Regions from separate parts of the Massilistercora timonensis genome, predicted to be linked through region 1. Evidence: a T-box and tRNA genes for the amino acid it is inferred to sense, from the RefSeq annotation. Region 1 holds a T-box; the other regions hold tRNA genes.
The links. A T-box is a leader RNA that pairs with one kind of tRNA and senses whether it is charged. The one in region 1 lies ahead of leuS (leucine--tRNA ligase), so its partner is inferred to be a tRNA-Leu.
Positions count from the first base shown of each region.

Region 1 (6,668 bases):
TGGCGAGAAAGATGTGCTCACCATAAGCGGGCGGATCACGAAGATCGCCCAGGCAGTGGTGGAGGGCAATTCCCATTACTATCTGATGGTGGAAGGCTCTCAGGAGATCTTCGATGTCTCCGTGGCGGAGTATCTGGATATTATCCGGTATGAAGTGGGAGATGAGATCACCATGGAATATCAGACAGGGGGCAAGGCCAATGTGGTCCTGTCTCTGGAAGGGACGGAAGAGTAATGGGCTTAAGTACCCTCCTGGCGGAAGAGATCGCAGCCATGGCCCTGGCGGCTGTGGTGGGCTGGGTTGTGGTTCGGATCGGCCTGTTTGAGGCCCGGGAGAGTGAAGTGATCTCCAGGATCGCGGTCTATATCTGTTCCCCCTGTATTGTGGTCACTGCCTTTCAGATGGAGATCACTGCAGAGAAGGTGACAGGGCTTTTCCTGGCATTTGTGGCGGCAGTGCTGGTACATATTTTCCTGATCCTTGTGATGCGGGCGGCAAAGAAACCGCTGGGTCTTCAGAAGATCGAGCGGGCTTCCGTGATCTATACCAATGCGGCCAACCTGACCATCCCGCTGGTGGCGGCGGTGCTGGGAGAGGAGTGGATCTTCTACACATCCGCTTTTATCATCGTACAGACGGTGTTGTTCTGGTCCCACGGGCTGACGCTGATCATACCGGGGGAAGGGAAGAACTGGAAGAAGATCTTCCTGAATCCCAACATCATCGCAGTGGGGATCGGATTATTCCTGTTTGTCACCAAGATCCGCTTCCCTGTGGTGATCGCTACGACAGTCTCCGGATTCGGGGATATGATCGGTATGATCAGTATGCTGGCGGTGGGGATGCTGATCGGCGCCATGGATCTAAGAGAGGTGTTTGCCGCCAAAAGGGCATACTTTGTGTGTCTGCTCCGCCTTCTTCTGCTCCCGGGGCTTGTAGCGGTATGCTTTGCCCTGGCGGTATGCGGCGGGGCACATCCGGAAGCAGAGTATATCCTGATGGTGGTCCTGGTGGCCACAGCCGCGCCCCCGGCGGTGATGCTCACCCAGACCTCCCAGACTTACGGGGGAGATCCCCGGTACGCCAGTATCATCAATGTGATGGGGTCGGTCTTATGTATCGTGACCATCCCGCTGATCATCGCGCTCTATGAATATCTGATCCTGTTGCTGCAGTAAAAAAGAGGATGTCCGAAACCGGTTCAGGGTTTGAAACATCCTCTTGTTTTTTCTCTTATTTATTCTCTATCCTGTTAATTCAGGAAATTGCAGCCTTCCAGAGAGGATAACTCCTCCTTGGCTGCGCTTATGCTGATGCAGAAATCGATGCCGCACTCTGTGGAGATTCTCTTCACACGCTCGATGAACTCAGGAATGTTCTCCAGAGAAATGTCTGCGTGCTTCAGGATGCCATCGATGAAAATGCTCTCAATATCATGGTTGGCGCTGCACATTCCATACAGAAATCCAATATATTCATCTGTGTTCTGGATTGCCGGGTAATCATCCATACAGATCGTACGGATGTCGAATGCCACACTTGCCGTGTCGCGGTGAGTCTTCTTGATAAATACTACATTTCCGTTGCTTTCTTTGGCTTTCAGATTTGCCTGCTCAATCATTTGCTGTGTCTTTCCGCTGCCTTTCGGGCCTGCTAATAAATTTACCATGGCGACCTCTCCTTTATGTACCATATTTTACTGAAATTTTCAGTACGGTTAACTTATATTTATTATACACGAAAGGGGTGGATGGAACAAGGGAAAATATCGGGAAATACTACTTGACTTATTTTAAGCATCTCTTTATAATAATTGAGAAATGTGTAAAAAACCGTGAAGAGGAATATTAAGAGTCGGTCCTTTTCAAGAGAGCTGCCGGACGGTGCGAGGCAGTACAGGACGTCTCCCAACTGGCCTCGGAGTTCTCCGGCTGAACCGTTTTAGTAGGCAGGAGCGGGTCTTCCCGTTATCGAAGGAAATGAGTGCGCATGGACCAGGGGCCCGTGTGAAGAAGAGTGGTACCACGGAAATCAGGTCTTTTCGTCTCTTTGGAGAGGAAAAGGCTTTTTTTATGTCAGCAGAAAGTGAGGAGTGCGAAAAAATGGCAAAAGTACCTTATAATCATAAGGCGATCGAGAAGAAATGGCGGGAGAACTGGGAGAAGAACCCGGTGAACCCCAAGGTGGACGAGAAGGGAAATCCCAAGGAGAAATACTACTGCCTGGATATGTTCCCCTACCCCTCCGGAAACGGCCTCCATGTAGGACACTGGAGAGGCTATGTGATCTCCGATGTGTGGAGCCGGTATAAGCTGCAGCAGGGCTACTACATCATCCATCCCATGGGATGGGACGCATTCGGACTTCCGGCGGAGAACTACGCCATCAAGATGGGAGTTCACCCGGCAGTTTCCACCGCGGAGAACGTAAAGCATATCAAGGAGCAGATCAATCAGATCGCGGCCCTCTATGACTGGGATATGGAAGTTAATACCACGGATCCGGATTACTACAAGTGGACCCAGTGGATCTTCGTGAAGATGTTTAAAGAAGGGCTTGCCTACGAGAAGGAGTTTCCCATCAACTGGTGTCCTTCCTGTAAGACCGGCCTGGCCAACGAGGAAGTAGTCAATGGAAAATGTGAGCGCTGCGGCGCGGAAGTGACCAAGAAGAACCTGCGTCAGTGGATGCTGAAGATCACCGCCTACGCGGAGCGCCTGTTAAATGACCTGGACAAGCTGGACTGGCCGGAGAAGGTTAAGAAGATGCAGACCGACTGGATCGGCAAATCCTACGGCGCGGAAGTGGATTTCCCGGTGGAGGGAAGAGAAGACAAGATCACAGTCTACACCACCCGTCCGGACACCCTCTATGGAGCCACCTTCATGGTGCTGGCGCCGGAGCATGCCCTGGCGAAAGAACTGGCTACAGACGAGACCAGGGAAGCGGTGGAGCGCTACATCTACGAGGCCTCCATGAAGTCCAACGTAGACCGGATGCAGGACAAGGAGAAGACCGGTGTGTTCACGGGAAGCTATGCCATCAATCCGCTGAACAATGAGAAGGTGCCGATCTGGCTGTCCGACTACGTACTGGCTGATTACGGTACCGGAGCCATCATGTGTGTGCCGGCTCACGACGACCGTGACTTTGAGTTTGCTACCAAGTTTGGAATCCCAATCATCCAGGTTATCTCCAAGGATGGGAAGGAGATTGAAAATATGACGGAAGCCTACACCGAGGCCTCCGGTATCATGATCAATTCCGGCGAGTGGAACGGTATGGAGTCTTCCGTCCTTAAGAAGGAAGGCCCCCATATCATCGAGAAGAAAGGCATTGGACGCGCCACTGTCAACTACAAGCTGCGTGACTGGGTATTCTCCCGTCAGCGTTACTGGGGCGAGCCCATCCCGATCATCCACTGTCCCAAGTGCGGCAATGTGCCGGTGCCGGAAGAAGAGCTTCCGCTGCGGCTGCCGGAGGTAGAGTCCTATGAGCCTACCGGAACCGGAGAGTCTCCGCTGGCGGCCATCGACGAGTGGGTGAACTGCAAGTGTCCGGTCTGCGGGGCGGACGCCAAGCGGGAGACCAACACCATGCCTCAGTGGGCAGGTTCCTCCTGGTATTTCCTGCGCTATGTGGACAACCACAATGATAAAGAACTGGTTTCCAGGGAGAAGGCGGACGCCATGCTCCCGGTAGATATGTATATCGGCGGCGTAGAGCATGCGGTGCTCCACCTTCTGTACGCGCGGTTCTACACCAAGTTCCTGTGCGACATCGGAGTGGTGGATTTTGACGAGCCCTTCCACAAGCTGTTTAACCAGGGCATGATCACCGGCAAGAACGGGATCAAGATGAGTAAGTCCAAAGGAAACGTAGTCTCTCCGGATGATCTGGTAAGAGATTACGGCTGCGACTCCCTGCGGATGTACGAGCTGTTCGTAGGACCTCCGGAGCTTGACGCAGAGTGGGACGACCGGGGGATCGACGGCGTCAACCGGTTCCTGAAGCGTCTGTGGAACCTGGTTCAGGACAGCAAGGATGCGGATATCCAGGCGAGCAAAGATATGATCAAGGAGCGCCACCGTCTGGTGTACGATATCACCACCCGTCTGGAGAGCTTCAGCCTGAACACCGCCATTTCCGGTTTCATGGAGCACAACAATAAGCTTCTGGAGATCGCCAAGAAAGAAGGGGGTATCGACAAAGAGACCCTGTCCACCATGGCAGTTCTCCTGTCACCCTTCGCGCCTCATATCGCAGAGGAGATCTGGGAGCAGCTGGGCCATGAAGGAAGCGTATTCCGTGCCGGCTGGCCCACCTATGACGAAGAGGCCATGAAGGATGACGAGATCGAAGTGCCGGTACAGATCAACGGCAAGACCCGGGCAGTGATCTCCATTTCCGCGGACATCTCCAAGGAAGACGCCATCGCAGCCGGTAAAGCCGCCGTGGCCGACAAACTGACCGGAACCATCGTCAAAGAAATTTACGTACCAAAGAAGATCATAAATATTGTGCAAAAATAGGCAGTGCGGATAAAATAAGAGATGGAATTACCCTGCTTGCAGGAGTAAGGCCATCTCTTGTTTTATCCATAGGGCGTATGCCCGTCAAGCGAGAAGAAGCGAAGCGGAATCGAGCTTGTGCACTGCCGCACAGCCAGTGCGGCGTATGCCCGACAAGCGAGAAGGAGCGAAGTGGAATCCAGCTTGTGCCTCCTTTCCATCCACTCCCGGATGTGCTATACTGTAGCGGACGGAAGAATATTCTTCAGGAGATGGACGCAATGAATCGAAGCGACGGGAAACCCAAGGTTTATAACAAATCTCATAAAACAAAGTGGAAGATCGGCATGACGCTGATGAACATCCTGGACCGGAAGCCGCTGGATAAGATCCGGGTGCAGGAGATCTGCGACAGTGCGGACATCCACCGGAGCACCTTCTATAAGCATTTTGGCAGTGTGTTTGACGTGGTGAGCTTTATGACAGAAGAGATCACCGGAGAACTGACTGCCCAGATGGACCATGCGGACCGGAGGCAGGATTACATGGATTCTTTGGTGAACTTTTATGTGAAATACGGCCGGGCGCTGCGCAATCTCTTCCAGACCAAGTACCGGGAGATCCTGGAGCTTCAGATGCAGACCACGCTGGAGCAGTATTATATGAAGCTTCTGAAGCTGATGAAGCCGGACATCGACAAGGATATGCCGCTGAAATGGCTGGCCCGGTATCATGCGGCGGGGATCATGGCTGTGGGGATCTCCCTCTGGGACGAGGAAATGGATGAAAAGCGTTTGCGGGAAAAACTTCCTGTTTTTTATCAGAATCTGTTTTAATAAAAGTATACAATTTTGATATAATTGTATACTTTTATTATTTTTTGCATATTTGTTGATTTTTTCGGGGATAAAATTCCAGTAAAATGGTAAGACAGGTATTAATGAACAGAGACTGAAAAAAGCGTATGGAAGAGGGCGGAACATGGGACAGATCAGGATCATTACGGACACAGCTTCGGATATCACCAGGCAGAGGGCGGAAGAGCTGGATGTGATTGTGGTTCCGATTTCTATCAAATTTGGAGAGACAGAGATGCCGATGGAGAGCGAGGAAGATTTCCATCGGTTTTTCCGGCGCCTGGCTGAGGAGAAGGAACTTCCCACCACCAGCCAGCCTTCGCCGGAGCTTTATCTGAAGGAATATAATGAGGCGAAGGAGAAGGGAGAGGACGTTCTGGTGCTGACCCTGTCTTCAGGCTTAAGTGGCACTATCAACGCGGCCCGTCTTGCCAAAGATATGTGCGGGTATGACCGTATTTTTATCGTGGATACCAGACAGGCCATCATCCCTCAGCAGATGCTGGTGGAGTACGCGGTTCGGCAGCGGGCTCAGGGAGTTGGCGCAGAAGAGATCGCAGAGAAGATCGAGGACGTGAGAGACCGGATGGTGGTCTGCGGCGTTCTGGACACTCTGACCTATCTGCGGAAAGGCGGGAGGATTCCGCCGGGATTTGACGTGCTGGGCAACGTGCTGAAGATCAAGCCGGTGATCGAGCTCAAAGACGGGATCCTGGTGAAGCTGGGAGTGGCCCGGGGCATGCGTAAGGGCAAGGATTTCCTTTTCCGGGAATATGAAGCCTGCGAGATCGACGAAGAGTGGCCGGTGGTGACCGGTTATACCTACGACAGAGAAAGCGGCGAGAAGTTCCGCCAGGAAGTACAGGAGCGGTATCACCTGGCAGAATGCCCGCTCTGGCCGGTGGGAGGCGTGATCGGAACCCATGTGGGAGAGAACTGCCTGGCACTGGCATTTGTCAAAAAGGTACAGGGTTAAATGCAATTGAGGACGTAGCCTTTTGCAAAAAGGCTACGTCCTCAATTAAATTTTTAACAAAGTACGATGACTTTGCGTGGCGTGGTCTGAGGCGGCAGACTGCGGGTGGTGGAGGAATAGTAGACGATCAGCATATGGCCGCCGGGATTGCAGTGGAAGGTCTGGCCGTTGGCGGTGATGACTTCCGTGGAGGTGCCGATGTTGAGCGCCAGGGACTGGTCTTCTGTGACCAGATCCTCCGGGAAATACCCGGCGTAGATGTTCTCCCCGGGACTGCGCCGGCTTATGATGACCGCCTGGTACTGAGGCGGATAGACCAGCGG
Region 1 is NZ_DBGCJQ010000024.1:7,697-14,364, forward strand. It holds gene ACML7B_RS02090 (CvpA family protein) at 1-235, shown strand, start outside; gene ACML7B_RS02095 (AEC family transporter) at 235-1,179, shown strand; gene ACML7B_RS02100 (hypothetical protein) at 1,254-1,670, opposite strand; T-box leader at 1,827-2,053, shown strand; gene leuS (leucine--tRNA ligase) at 2,104-4,533, shown strand; gene ACML7B_RS02110 (TetR/AcrR family transcriptional regulator) at 4,794-5,348, shown strand; gene ACML7B_RS02115 (DegV family protein) at 5,494-6,345, shown strand; gene ACML7B_RS02120 (hypothetical protein) at 6,399-6,668, opposite strand, start outside.

Region 2 (6,668 bases), on a different contig from region 1:
ATATTTGGTCGTAAGCCCTGCCGGAAGTTGCTATAATAAAAGCAACAAAAAAGGAGGCGGGGAACATGAAGATACAAAATGTAACAGACGCCGCATTTGGGGTATACGGCCGGGTGCTGGAAGAGTATGATGTAGAACCTCTTCTTAAAGCCATGTGTCATACGCCTCTCCCGGAGGACGAGGTCCTTTACATCGCATCGGAGGAAGAACTGGAGGAGCTTGCCGTGGCAAAGCAGTTTCAGGATCGTGGTTTCGGCGGGCTTCCCATTCAGATGGGATTCTGCAACGGCCACAACCATACGCTGAACGCCCTGGAATACCATCGGTCCTCAGAGATCAACGTGGCAGCCACGGACATGATCCTTCTGGTAGGAAGACAACAGGACGTTACCGGGGATTATCACTATGACACGGCGAAAGTGGAAGCATTCCTTGTGCCTGCTGGTACGGTGGTGGAGATGTACGCCACCACGCTGCACTATGCGCCCTGCATGACGGAGGGGAAAGGATTCCGCTGCACGGTGATCCTCCCCAGAGGGACCAACACAGAGCTGGGAGAGACCGGAAGCCGGGAAGGCGAAGGGAAGCTCCTTGCGGCAAAGAACAAATGGCTGATCGCCCATGAAGAAGCAGGGATCGAAGGCGCTTTCTGCGGACTTGTGGGAGAGAACGTAACCGTTTAAAAAAAAGGAGGGACTTGGCAATGAACAATATGCCGGAAGTAAAGATCGGAGTAGTGGCAGTCAGCCGTGACTGCTTTCCGGAGAGCCTGTCTGTGAACAGGAGAAAGAACCTGATAGACGCCTATACAAGAAAATACGGCGCCGACGAGATCTATGAATGTCCGGTCTGCATCGTGGAGAGCGAGATCCACATGGTGCAGGCGCTGGAAGATGTGAAGAAAGCCGGGTGCAACGCCCTGGTGGTTTACCTTGGAAATTTCGGGCCGGAGATCTCAGAGACCCTGCTTGCAAAACATTTTGACGGACCCAAGATGTTCGTGGCGGCCGCGGAGGAGACCGGGGACGACCTGGTACAGGGCAGAGGCGACGCCTACTGCGGAATGCTCAACGCCAGCTACAACCTGAAGCTTCGGAATATCCAGGCTTACATTCCGGAATATCCGGTAGGCGACGCAGAGGACTGCGCGGATATGATCCATGAGTTCCTGCCCATTGCCCGGGCAGTCATCGGACTTTCCCAGCTGAAGATCATAAGCTTCGGGCCCCGTCCGCTGAATTTCCTGGCCTGCAACGCGCCCATCAAACAGCTTTATAACCTGGGTGTGGAGATCGAAGAGAACTCGGAGCTGGATCTCTTTGAAGCCTTCCACAAGCATGACGGAGACGAGCGGATCCCGGCTGTTGTAAAGGAGATGGAAGAAGAACTGGGCGCAGGCAATAAGAAGCCTGAGATCCTTACCAAGCTTGCCCAGTACGAACTGACCCTGAAGGACTGGGTGGAGGAGCATAAAGGCTACCGCAAATATGTGGCCATCGCCGGAAAATGCTGGCCTGCCTTCCAGACGCAGTTTGGATTTGTTCCCTGTTATGTAAACAGCCGTCTGACAGATCAGGGGATCCCGGTATCCTGCGAGGTGGATATCTACGGAGCCCTCAGTGAATTCATCGGAACGGTGGTAAGCCAGGATACGGTTACCCTGCTGGATATCAACAACACCGTGCCAAAAGATATGTACGAGGCGGACATCAAAGGGAAATACGATTATAAACTGCAGGATACCTTCATGGGCTTCCACTGCGGAAACACCGCTTCCAGCAAGCTGGCTTTCTGTGAGATGAAGAACCAGATGATCATGGCAAGGACCCTTCCGGAGGAAGTGACCCAGGGAACCCTGGAGGGAGATATTGTTCCGGGAGAGATCACCTTCTACCGTCTCCAGAGCACGGCAGATAACAAGCTGCGGGCATACATCGCCCAGGGCGAGGTGCTTCCGGTGAAGACCAGATCCTTTGGCGGCGTAGGCGTATTCGCCATCCCGGAGATGGGACGGTTCTACCGCCATGTACTGCTGGAGGGCGGCTATCCTCATCATGGAGCGGTGGCATTCGGACACTTTGGAAAAGCGCTTTACGAAGTATTTAAATATATCGGCGTGCCGGTAGAGGAGATTGGCTACAATCAGCCGGCAGGAGTCAGGTACCCAACGGAGAATCCGTTTGCGTAAAGGAGGTAGAAAAGATGTTGTATATTGGTGTTGACCTTGGGACATCAGCGGTAAAACTGCTTATGATGGACAGCGAGGGAAAGATCCAGAAGATCGTGTCCAAAGAGTATCCCCTGTATTTCCCACATCCGGGCTGGTCTGAACAGAAGCCGGAGGACTGGTTTGAGAAGTCAATGGAAGGCATCAAGGAACTGACAGCAGAGTGTGACAAAAGCCAGGTTGCAGGAATCAGCTTCGGAGGCCAGATGCATGGACTTGTGGCCCTGGATAAGGACGACAATGTGATCCGTCCTGCGATCCTGTGGAATGACGGGAGAACCGGAGAGGAGACAGATTATCTGAATCAGGTGATCGGAAAAGAAAAACTCTCTCTTTATACAGCAAATATTGCTTTCGCGGGATTTACTGCCCCTAAAATCCTGTGGATGAAGAAACACGAGCCGGAGAATTTCGCAAAAATCTCCAAGATCATGCTGCCGAAAGATTATCTTGCTTACAAACTTTCCGGTTCTTTCTGCAGTGATGTATCAGACGCTTCCGGTATGCTGCTGATGGATGTAAAGAACCGCTGCTGGTCCAAGGAAATGATCGAGATCTGCGGTATCACAGAGGAACAGCTGCCGAAACTCTATGAAAGCTATGAAGTGGTAGGAACGCTGAAGCCAGAGATTGCGCAGGAGCTGGGGCTTTCCGCGGATGTAAAGGTGATCGCCGGCGCCGGGGACAATGCGGCAGCGGCGGTTGGAACCGGAACGGTAGGAGACGGGATGTGCAACATCTCTCTTGGAACCTCCGGAACCATCTTCATCTCCAGCAAGAACTTTGGCGTGGACGAGCACAACGCGCTCCACTCCTTCGCCCATGCGGACGGCAACTATCACCTGATGGGCTGCATGCTGAGCGCGGCGTCCTGTAATAAATGGTGGAACGAAGAGATCTTAAAGACAACGGATTTCGCGGCGGAGCAGGCGGGGATCCAGAAGCTTGGCGAGAACCAGGTATTCTATCTGCCCTACCTGATGGGAGAGCGTTCTCCTCATAATGATCCGGATGCAAGAGCTACCTTCATCGGCATGACCATGGACACCACAAGAGAGGATATGACTCAGGCAGTGCTGGAAGGCGTGTCCTTCGGCCTGAGAGATTCCCTGGAAGTAGCCAGAAGCCTTGGTCTTAAGATCGAGCGGACCAAGATCTGCGGCGGCGGAGCCAAGAGCCCGCTGTGGAAGAAGATGATCGCCAACATCATGAACATGAAGGTGGATGTGATCGAGAGCGAGGAAGGCCCGGCCCTTGGCGGCGCAATGCTGGCGGCGGTTGGCTGCGGCGAGTATCCGGATGTGGAGACCATCGCGGCGAAGATGGTGAAAGTGGTAGACACTGTAGAGCCGGATCCGGAGCTGGTGGCCAAATACGAGGAGCGGTATCAGAAGTTCCGCAAGATCTATCCCACAGTGAAAGGACTTTTCAAAGAACTGAAATAGAGAGAAACAAGGAAAAGAGAATGGCGCGACAGCCATTCTCTTTTTGAGATAAGAGAAAAAATCAAATCTTCAGGAAAAGCCTAAAAAATATATAATTTCAAAACTGTGTAGGTTGGGAAATCATTGACAATGCCGGATATTTATATTATTATTTTTATATTCGGTGTTAGAGTAATCTAGTGCCTGCAGTATGTAGATCTGCTTTACGCCGTGCGGATGTGGCGGAACTGGCAGACGCGCCAGACTTAGGATCTGGTGGGAGACCGTGCAGGTTCGATTCCTGTCATCCGCAGTTGGAAGCCGTGATTCTCGAGATATCGGGGGTTGCGGTTTCTTTTCATTATCAGAGAATGGAGAGACGATTATGAGTGGTGGAAATACAAAAGAAAGAGGCCAGTTCAGTACCCGGGTGGGATTCATCGTGGCCTGTATCGGTTCCGCGGTGGGAATGGGCAATATCTGGATGTTCCCATACCGGACAGGAACGTTTGGCGGAGCCGCGTTCCTGATCCCCTATTTCCTCTTTGTGATCCTGCTGGGATTCTCCGGCGTGATCGGGGAGATGGCCTTTGGCCGTGGAATGGGAACCGGGCCTATGGGAGCCTTCGCAGGCGCCATGGAGATGCGCTATGGCAAGAAGGGAAGGAAATACGGGAAGGCAGTGGGCCTGATCCCGGTGATCGGCTCCCTTGGCATCGCCATCGGCTATTCGGTGGTGGTAGGATGGTTCCTGAAGTACCTGTGGAGCGCAGTGTCCGGAACCCTGACCGGGGTGGCGGATATGGGGGCTTACTTCGGAGAACTGGCTGTGCCGTTCGGAAGTATCGGCTGGCAGATGCTGGGCCTTGCCCTGACCTTCCTCATTATGCTGCTTGGGGTGGCCAAGGGGATCGAGAAAATGAACAAATTCATGATGCCGGCGTTCTTCATCCTGTTCCTTATGCTCTTTGTGCGGGTGATCACCCTGCCGGGAGCCATGGACGGATTCCGCTATATGTTCGTGCCCAAATGGGAACAGCTTGGCAATGTGAAGACCTGGGTGTACGCCCTGGGACAGGCTTTCTTCTCCCTGTCGGTGGCAGGATCAGGCACCATTGTCTACGGCAGTTATCTGAAGAAAGATATCGACGTGGTGGGCTGTGCCCGTAACGTGGCGTTTTTTGACACCTGCGCGGCGCTTCTGGCCGGCATGGTGGTGATCCCGGCGGTGTTTGCTTTTGGCCTGGATGTGGGCAGCGGGCCTCCGCTGATGTTCATCACGCTCCCGGTTGTGTTCCAGCAGCTCCCCATGGGAAATGTATTTGCCGCGATCTTCTTCGTGGCGGCTATCTTCGCGGCGGTGACGTCGCTTATGAACCTGTTTGAGACGCCCATCGAGGCGCTGCAACAGGAACTGAAGCTTTCCAGGGGGAAAGCGGTGGGGCTGATCGCCCTGATCGCGGCCCTGGTGGGGATCTTTATCGAGAGCGGGGACGCAGTAGGCGCATGGATGGACGAGGTTTCCATCTATATCGTTCCGCTGGGCGCGCTGATCGCCGCAGTGATGTTCTTCTGGGTATGTCCCAAAGGGTATGCCAGGGAACAGGTGCAGACCGGAAGGGACAAGACCCTTGGCGGCTGGTTTGAGCCGGTGACCCGGTATCTTTTCGTGGGAATTACATTTATCGTCTATGTGCTTGGCATTTTCTTTGGCGGGATTGGTTAGGATAATAGGGTTGCGAAAGGAGCGAAAGACATGCTTGAAGTAAATCATCTGACGTTCAAGGTGAATGAGAATGGAATCGAGAGAAGTATTGTAAAGGATATCAGTTTTCAGGCGAAGGACGGGGAGATGCTGGTGATCACCGGGCCAAACGGCGGCGGGAAATCTACCCTTGCCCGGGTGCTGATGGGGATCGTGGAGGCGGATGCCGGAGAGATCCTGCTGGACGGGGAGGATATCACCGGTTATGATATCGACCACCGGGCCAAGGCGGGGCTTGGGTTTGCTTTCCAGCAGCCACCAAGGTTCAAGGGAATGACGGTGAGCAAGTTGTTGTCCCTGGCAGCAGGGCGGACCCTGTCGGAGCCGGAGTGCTGCAAGCTTTTAAGCAGCGTGGGACTGTGCGCCAAGGAATACATTACCCGGGAGATCGACGGGACCCTCTCCGGCGGTGAGATGAAGCGGCTGGAGATCGCTACGGTGCTGGCGCGGCCTCACAAGCTGTGTATCTTCGACGAGCCGGAGGCGGGCATTGACCTGTGGAGTTTCTCCATGCTGATCCAGCAGTTTGAGAAGATCCATCAGAAGAAAGAAGAGTGCCTGATCCTGATCTCCCATCAGGAGCGGATCATCCGCATGGCGGACCGGATCATGGTGATCGAAGACGGGAAGATCAAGGCGCTGGGAGACCGGGAAGAGATCCTTCCCACCCTTCTGGACAGCGGAGATTCCGGGGATTCCTGCGTGTGCATGGAACGGGAAGACTAAGGCGAGAGAAAGGAGCAAAAAGCTATGGCAGAATTAGATCAGGTTACCAAACAGGTCCTGGAGCAGATCGACGGCTCCGGTTTTCAGCAGAAAGGCGCCTTCAATCTCCGGTATAACGGGATCGCCCTCTGCCACGGAGACAGCGAGCATGTGAAGATCCGGAAGAAAGAGGACAAGAACGGGATCGACGTATATATTGACGGAACCACCAGGGGAGAGCAGGTGCACATCCCGGTGGTGGTAAATGCCTCCGGTATGACAGATATCGTTTACAATGACTTCTATATCGCGGAGGGCGCGGATGTGACCATCGTGGCCGGCTGCGGCATCCACAACAGCGGCTGCAACGAGAGCCGCCATGACGGGATCCATTCCTTCCATGTAGGAAAGGGCGCCAATGTGCGCTATGAGGAGAAACATTACGGCGAGGGAGAGGGAACCGGCGCGAGAGTGCTGAACCCGGTGACCAGGATCTTCCTGGAAGACGACGCTGTATTTACCCTGGACACCGTCCAGATCAAGGGCG
Region 2 is NZ_DBGCJQ010000057.1:6,002-12,669, reverse strand. It holds gene ACML7B_RS04840 (DUF4867 family protein) at 66-683, shown strand; gene ACML7B_RS04835 (L-fucose/L-arabinose isomerase family protein) at 704-2,188, shown strand; gene xylB (xylulokinase) at 2,203-3,672, shown strand; tRNA gene ACML7B_RS04825 (tRNA-Leu) at 3,885-3,964, shown strand; gene ACML7B_RS04820 (sodium-dependent transporter) at 4,037-5,377, shown strand; gene ACML7B_RS04815 (ABC transporter ATP-binding protein) at 5,408-6,142, shown strand; gene ACML7B_RS04810 (SufB/SufD family protein) at 6,167-6,668, shown strand, end outside.
Region 2: it has a tRNA-Leu gene. The T-box ahead of leuS (leucine--tRNA ligase) is inferred to sense a tRNA for this amino acid. The anticodon was not compared.

Region 3 (6,668 bases), on a different contig from region 1:
GGGTTTACATTTCCTGCACCAGGAATTACCTGCTTCTTCTTGTAGAGGAGCTGGATCATCTGATCGCCACAAGAAAGAAGCTGGTGATCGTTACGGATCAGCCGGTCAGCCTTAAGAATGCCCGGGTCTATGTGGGTGAACCGCGGGGAAGAGAGATCGGGATCATAGCAGATTCCCGGTACGCCCTGATCGGAGAATATGGGGAGGGCAGTATGAACACCTGTCTGTATTCCGGCCAGAAGAACTTTGTGAACCTCTATAAGCGTGCTCTGGCAAATGAGATAAAATTAACAGCAATACAGGAGGCAGACAGACGATCATGAACAAAAGACCATTTGTGACGAAAGCACAGTTAGAAGAAATCGTGAAAGAGTATCCCACTCCTTTTCACCTTTATGATGAAAAAGGCATCCGCAGGAACATGGAGGCCTTGAGGGAGGCATTTTCCTGGAATCCCGGATATAAAGAGTATTTTGCGGTGAAGGCTACGCCCAATCCGTTTCTCATCAATATTTTAAGAGAGTACGGCTGCGGCTGCGACTGTTCTTCCTATACAGAGCTTATGCTCTCCAAGACCATCGGGGCGGTGGGAGAAGATATCATGTTCTCCTCCAACGATACGCCGGCGGAAGAATTCGTTTATGCCAATGATCTGGGGGCTATCATCAACCTGGATGACATCACCCATATCGATTTCCTGGAGAAAGCCATCGGGAAGATCCCGGAGACCATCAGCTGCCGGTTCAATCCGGGCGGGGTGTTCAAGGTCAGCAACGATATCATGGACAACCCGGGGGACGCCAAGTACGGAATGACCAGGGAACAGCTTACCCAGGCCTTTAAGATCCTGAAGGAAAAAGGCGCGAAGGAGTTCGGGATCCATGCATTCCTGGCAAGCAATACGGTAACCAACGACTATTATCCCATGCTGTCCAGGATCCTGTTTGAGATCGCAGTAGAGCTTCAGCAGGAGACCGGGTGTCATATCAAGTTCATCAATCTCTCCGGAGGGGTAGGGATCCCCTACCGGCCGGAGCAGGAGCCCAATGACATCCGCGCCATCGGCGAAGGAGTGCGGAAGGTTTATGAAGAGGTCCTGGTCCCGGCGGGAATGGGAGATGTAGCCCTGTATACGGAGCTGGGACGGTTTATGACCGGACCTTATGGGTGTCTGGTGACCCGGGCGATCCATGAAAAGCATACTTACAAGGAATATATCGGTGTGGACGCCAGCGCGGTGAACCTGATCCGTCCGGCCATGTACGGCGCCTACCATCATATTTCTGTGGTGGGGAAGGAGGATCTTCCCTGCGACCACAAGTATGATGTGACTGGTTCGCTGTGCGAGAACAATGACAAGTTCGCCATCGACCGGATGCTTCCGGAGATCGAAGTGGGCGACCTTCTGGTGATCCACGATACCGGGGCCCATGGATTTTCCATGGGGTACAATTATAATGGAAAGCTGAAGTCCGCTGAGGTGCTGCTCAAAGAAGACGGGACTACTCAGCTGATCCGCAGGGCGGAGACGCCGGCGGACTATTTTGCCACCTTCGATTGTTTTGAGATCGGGCAGAAGCTTCTGAAGGAGTGTAAGTAAGTTATTTAGTTGCTTTGTAAATGCTTTGTAAAGATGAGGAGGGAAGAGCAATGAAGAAAATGAAGAGTCTGGTCCTTATCCTTGTGCTGGCGCTTTCCGCCTGGACGCTTACCGGCTGCGGCGGGATGTCGGAGGATGAGGCCAAAGAATACGCCCAGGCTGTGCTGGACGCCAGCTACAAGGGAGAATTTGACTCCTACATGGAACTGACAGACTCCACGGAAGAGGAAGCCAGAGAGATGTATGAAGGAAATATGGACGCTACCATGGCCGCAGTAGGCTTCGAGGAGATGGGGGCCTCCCAGGAGCTGCAGGAGGATTACCGGCAGCTTTTCCAGGACATGGCGAAGCTGGCCAAATATTCCCTGGGAGAGGTGACTGAGATCGAGGACGGATTCAAGATCCAGGTGACGGTGGAGCCTTTTGTGGGACTGGACGGCCTGGAGACAGAACTGACGGATTCGCTTATGGCACAGCTTTCCGAAGCGGGAGAGATCCCAGGCGACGAGGAGCTTAACCAGATGACCATGGAGACCATGTACGACCTTATGCAGGACAGGCTGGAAGAGCCGGAGTACGGGGAAGCGGAAAGCATGACCATCCGGGTGACGGCGGATGCCGACAATGTGTACTCGATCCCGGAGGAAGACACCACAGCTCTTGACAACGCCTTGTTCCCCATGTAAAAAGTGGTTGTAATCCAGAATACTTTGTGATACAATAATTCTCGGCTTCCCAAGAAGCCGGGATAAGCGGATGTGGCGGAATGGCAGACGCACAAGACTCAAAATCTTGCGGGGGTGACTTCGTGTGGGTTCAAGTCCCACCATCCGCAGTAGAACAGCCTTTCACAGTTGGAAGGCTGTTTTTGTTTTGCCTCCTGGAGATAATTTTCGGCTTTCAAAATATCCGGTTTTAGTGTATACTGGATGATAGCGCAACAGGTGCGCTTATCAGCCGATATTGGAGGCAGATCTGATGAGAGAGAAAATCGTACTGATCGACGGACACAGCATCCTGAACCGGGCGTTCTACGGGGTGCCGGACCTGACCAACTCGGAAGGGCTCCATACCAATGCTGTGTTCGGTTTCTTAAATATTATGTTCAAGATCCTGGACGAGGAGCAGCCGGAGTACCTTACGGTAACCTTCGACGTCCATGCGCCCACCTTCCGGCATGAGCTCTACGGGGATTACAAAGGCACCCGCAAGCCCATGGCTGAAGAATTGCGGGAACAGGTGCCGGTGATCAAGGATGTGCTAAGGGCCATGGGAGTGAAGATCATCGAGCAGGCCGGCCTTGAGGCGGACGACCTTCTGGGGACCCTGTCCCGGCGCTGTGAGGAGCAGGGCCTTGACGTGTCCATTATCTCGGGAGACCGGGATACCCTGCAGCTTGCCACAGAGCATGTGAAGATCCGAATCCCCAAGACAAAGCAGGGACGGACCGAGGTGGAAGACTACAACGCGGATCAGGTGAAGGAGCGCTACGGGGTTACACCTCAGGAATTCATCGATGTGAAAGCCCTGATGGGGGACGCTTCCGACAATATCCCCGGGGTTCCAGGAGTGGGGGAGAAGACGGCCACCAAGATCATAGAGGAGTATCATTCTCTGGAAAATGCTTACGCCCATGTGGATGAGATCAAGCCGCCAAGGGCCAGCAAAAATCTGAAAGAATACTGGGACCAGGCCAGGATGAGCAAGGTCCTGGCAACCATAGAGACGCATGCGGACATTCCCTTTCACCTGGAGGAAGCCAGACGGGGAGACCTTTATACCCCGCAGGCCCACACCCTGTTCCAGCGGCTGCAGTTCAAGAATCTTCTTAGCCGGTTTGACGTCCAGGCGGATGCCAATAAGGTGGAAGAGCATTTCCAGGAAGTGACAGAGCTTTCAGAGATCGAGAAGATCTTCGCGGAGGCGGAGCAGGCGGAGCGGGTAGGAGCGGCTCTTACTGTGGATGAGGAAACGGTGCTTCCCCTTTTCGCCCATGCTTCCGGGTATGGAAGGATCTCTCTTGCCTACGGGCCGGAGCAGATCGTGACCATCCCCTGTTCCATGGAGCTTGGCATGGATGTGCTGCTTGAGAAGCTGTCGGCGCTGGCCGGGAAGGCCGGGGAGTTCGTGATGTGCGGACTGAAGGAATACCTGGATCAGCTGCCGGATCTTAGGGAGGAACATTGTTTTGATCCCATCATCGCCGCATATCTTCTGAATCCGCTGAAAAGCGATTATGATTATACCGATGTGGCCAGAGAGCAGCTGGATCTTCTGATCGACGAGAAGCTGGAGACGAAGAAGAAATCCTGCTATGAGGCCTACACCGCCTGGGCGTCCTGCCCCATACTTGCCGGGAAGCTTCAGGAGACCGGGATGGACCGGTTGTTCCGGGAAGTGGAGATGCCACTTGTCTTTACCCTTCGGGAGATGGAGCGGGCCGGCGTCAAAGTAGAGGCGGTTGCCCTGAAGGCTTACGGCGAACAGCTGGGCGGGCGGATCGTGGAACTGGAGCAGGAGATCTATCAGCTGGCCGGAGAAGAATTCAACATCAACTCACCCAAACAACTGGGTGTGATCCTGTTTGAGAAACTGGAAATGCCCCACGCCAAGAAGACCAAGACCGGGTACTCTACGGCGGCGGAGGTGCTGGACAAGCTGGCCCCGGATTATCCGCTGGTGGCGAAGATCCTGGAATACCGGCAGCTTGCCAAGCTGAAGTCCACTTACGCGGACGGTCTTGCCAACTTTATCGGGCCGGACGGGCGGATCCACGGGAAGTTTCATCAGACGGTGACTGCTACCGGGCGGCTCAGCAGCTCGGAGCCTAACCTGCAGAATATTCCGGTACGGGTGGAACTTGGCAGACTGATCCGGAAGGTTTTCGTCCCGGAAGAAGGCTATGTATTCGTGGATGCGGATTATTCCCAGATCGAGCTCAGGGTGCTGGCCCATTGTTCCGGGGATCCCAATCTGATCCAGGCTTACCGGGAGGCCAGGGACATCCACCGGATCACGGCGTCCCAGGTGTTCCATGTACCGTTTGAGGAGGTGACTCCTCTCCAGCGCAGGAACGCCAAGGCAGTGAATTTCGGTATTGTATATGGCATCAGTTCTTTTGGATTGAGCCAGGATCTAAGCATCACCCGCAAAGAGGCGGCACAGTATATCGAAGATTATTTCCGGACCTATCCGGGGATCAAGAGATTCCTGGACGATGCGGTAGCCCACGCCAGGGAAGAGGGCTACGTGACCACTTTATTTGGAAGGCGCCGTCCGGTGCCGGAGCTTGCTTCCAGCAATTATATGCAGCGGTCCTTCGGGGAGCGGGTGGCTATGAACGCGCCCATCCAGGGGACGGCGGCGGACATTATCAAGATCGCCATGAACGGCGTTGGCCGGAGGCTGAAGGAAGCAAAGATGCGCTCCCGTCTGGTATTGCAGGTCCACGATGAGCTTCTGATCGAAGCCTATCAGCCGGAACTTGCTCAGGTAGAGATGATCCTGCGGGAGGAAATGGAACAGGCGGCATCCCTGGATGTGCCATTGGAGATAGATATGCACACAGGAGAAAACTGGTACGAAGCAAAGTAAGAGGTGAAAGCGTATGAAGATCATTGGAATCACAGGCGGCATCGGAGCAGGGAAGACACAGGTCCTGGAGTATCTCAACAGCAGATACGGGGCCACCGTATGCCAGGCAGATGAGGTGGCAAAGAAACTTCAGAAAAAGGGCGGGGCATGTTATGATGCCATCGTAGAGCACTTCGGCCAGGAGATCCTGGACGAAAAGGGAGAGCTTGACCGGGCGCGGCTGGGAGATATTGTATTCGCAGACCGCTCTCAGCTCTCGGTACTGAACCGGATCGTACATCCGGCGGTGAAGGACGAGATCCTGAAGAAGATCCGCCAGGAAGAAAGGAAGAATACCAATCTTTTTGTGATCGAGGCGGCGCTTCTCATCGAGGATCATTACGATGAGATCTGCGATGAGATCTGGTATATCTATGTGGAGGAGGCGGTCCGCGAGAACCGGCTGTACTACTCCCGGGGATATGACGCGGCCAGGATCAGAAGCATTATGCGGGCGCAGCTTCCCAAGGAAATGTTCCTGGAGCACAGCGACCGGGTGATCGACAACAGCGGCGTGTTCGCGGAGACCATGCTGCAGCTGGACAAGATCATCAAAGAATTGTAGTTGTAAAGGATGGATGAAATACATATGAGACTATGCAGTATTGCCAGCGGGAGCAGCGGAAACTGTATTTATGTGGGAGACGATCACACTCACCTGCTGGTGGACACCGGGATCAGCAAGAAGCGGATCGAGGAAGGGTTAAAGGAACTGGACATCAAAGGTGAGGAACTGGACGGGATCCTGATCACCCACGAACATATCGACCATATCCAGGGACTGGGCGTGTTCAGCCGCAGATATGAGATCCCCGTTTATGCCACAAAAGGCACCATCGAGGGGATCAAAAGCTGCAGGAGCCTGGGAAGCCTGCCGGAAGGCTTGCTGCACCCGGTAGAGATCGACCAGGGATTTGCCCTGGGCGGAATGGAAGTGCGGCCTTTCGCCATTTCCCACGACGCCAACGAGCCTTCCGGATTCCGGATCGAGAATGGGAAGAAAGCGGTGGCGGTTGCCACGGACCTGGGCATGTATGACGGATATACGGTGGAGAATCTAAAGGGCTTAAATGGAGTGGTCCTGGAGGCCAATCACGATATCCACATGCTGGAGGTGGGACCCTATCCCTATCCGCTGAAAAGACGGGTGATGGGAGACAAAGGCCATCTGTCCAACGAGTGGTCGGGACGGCTTCTTTGCGATATCCTGCATGACGGTCTCCAGTATGTAGTGCTGGGGCACCTGAGCAAGGAGAACAATTACGCGGAGCTTGCCTATGAGACGGTGAAGCTGGAAGTCAGCATGGGAGACAATCCCTACCGGGGGGAAGACATTCCCATGATGGTGGCAAAGCGGGACAGCGTTTCACAGGTTATTACATTATAAAGATCATCAGAAAAGAGGAGAATTGAGGGTAAATCTATGGAGAAGATA
Region 3 is NZ_DBGCJQ010000075.1:16,943-23,610, reverse strand. It holds gene ACML7B_RS07115 (TrmB family transcriptional regulator) at 1-323, shown strand, start outside; gene ACML7B_RS07110 (diaminopimelate decarboxylase) at 320-1,600, shown strand; gene ACML7B_RS07105 (hypothetical protein) at 1,651-2,286, shown strand; tRNA gene ACML7B_RS07100 (tRNA-Leu) at 2,353-2,435, shown strand; gene polA (DNA polymerase I) at 2,579-5,194, shown strand; gene coaE (dephospho-CoA kinase) at 5,208-5,798, shown strand; gene ACML7B_RS07085 (MBL fold metallo-hydrolase) at 5,823-6,620, shown strand; gene ACML7B_RS07080 (DegV family protein) at 6,657-6,668, shown strand, end outside.
Region 3: it has a tRNA-Leu gene. The T-box ahead of leuS (leucine--tRNA ligase) is inferred to sense a tRNA for this amino acid. The anticodon was not compared.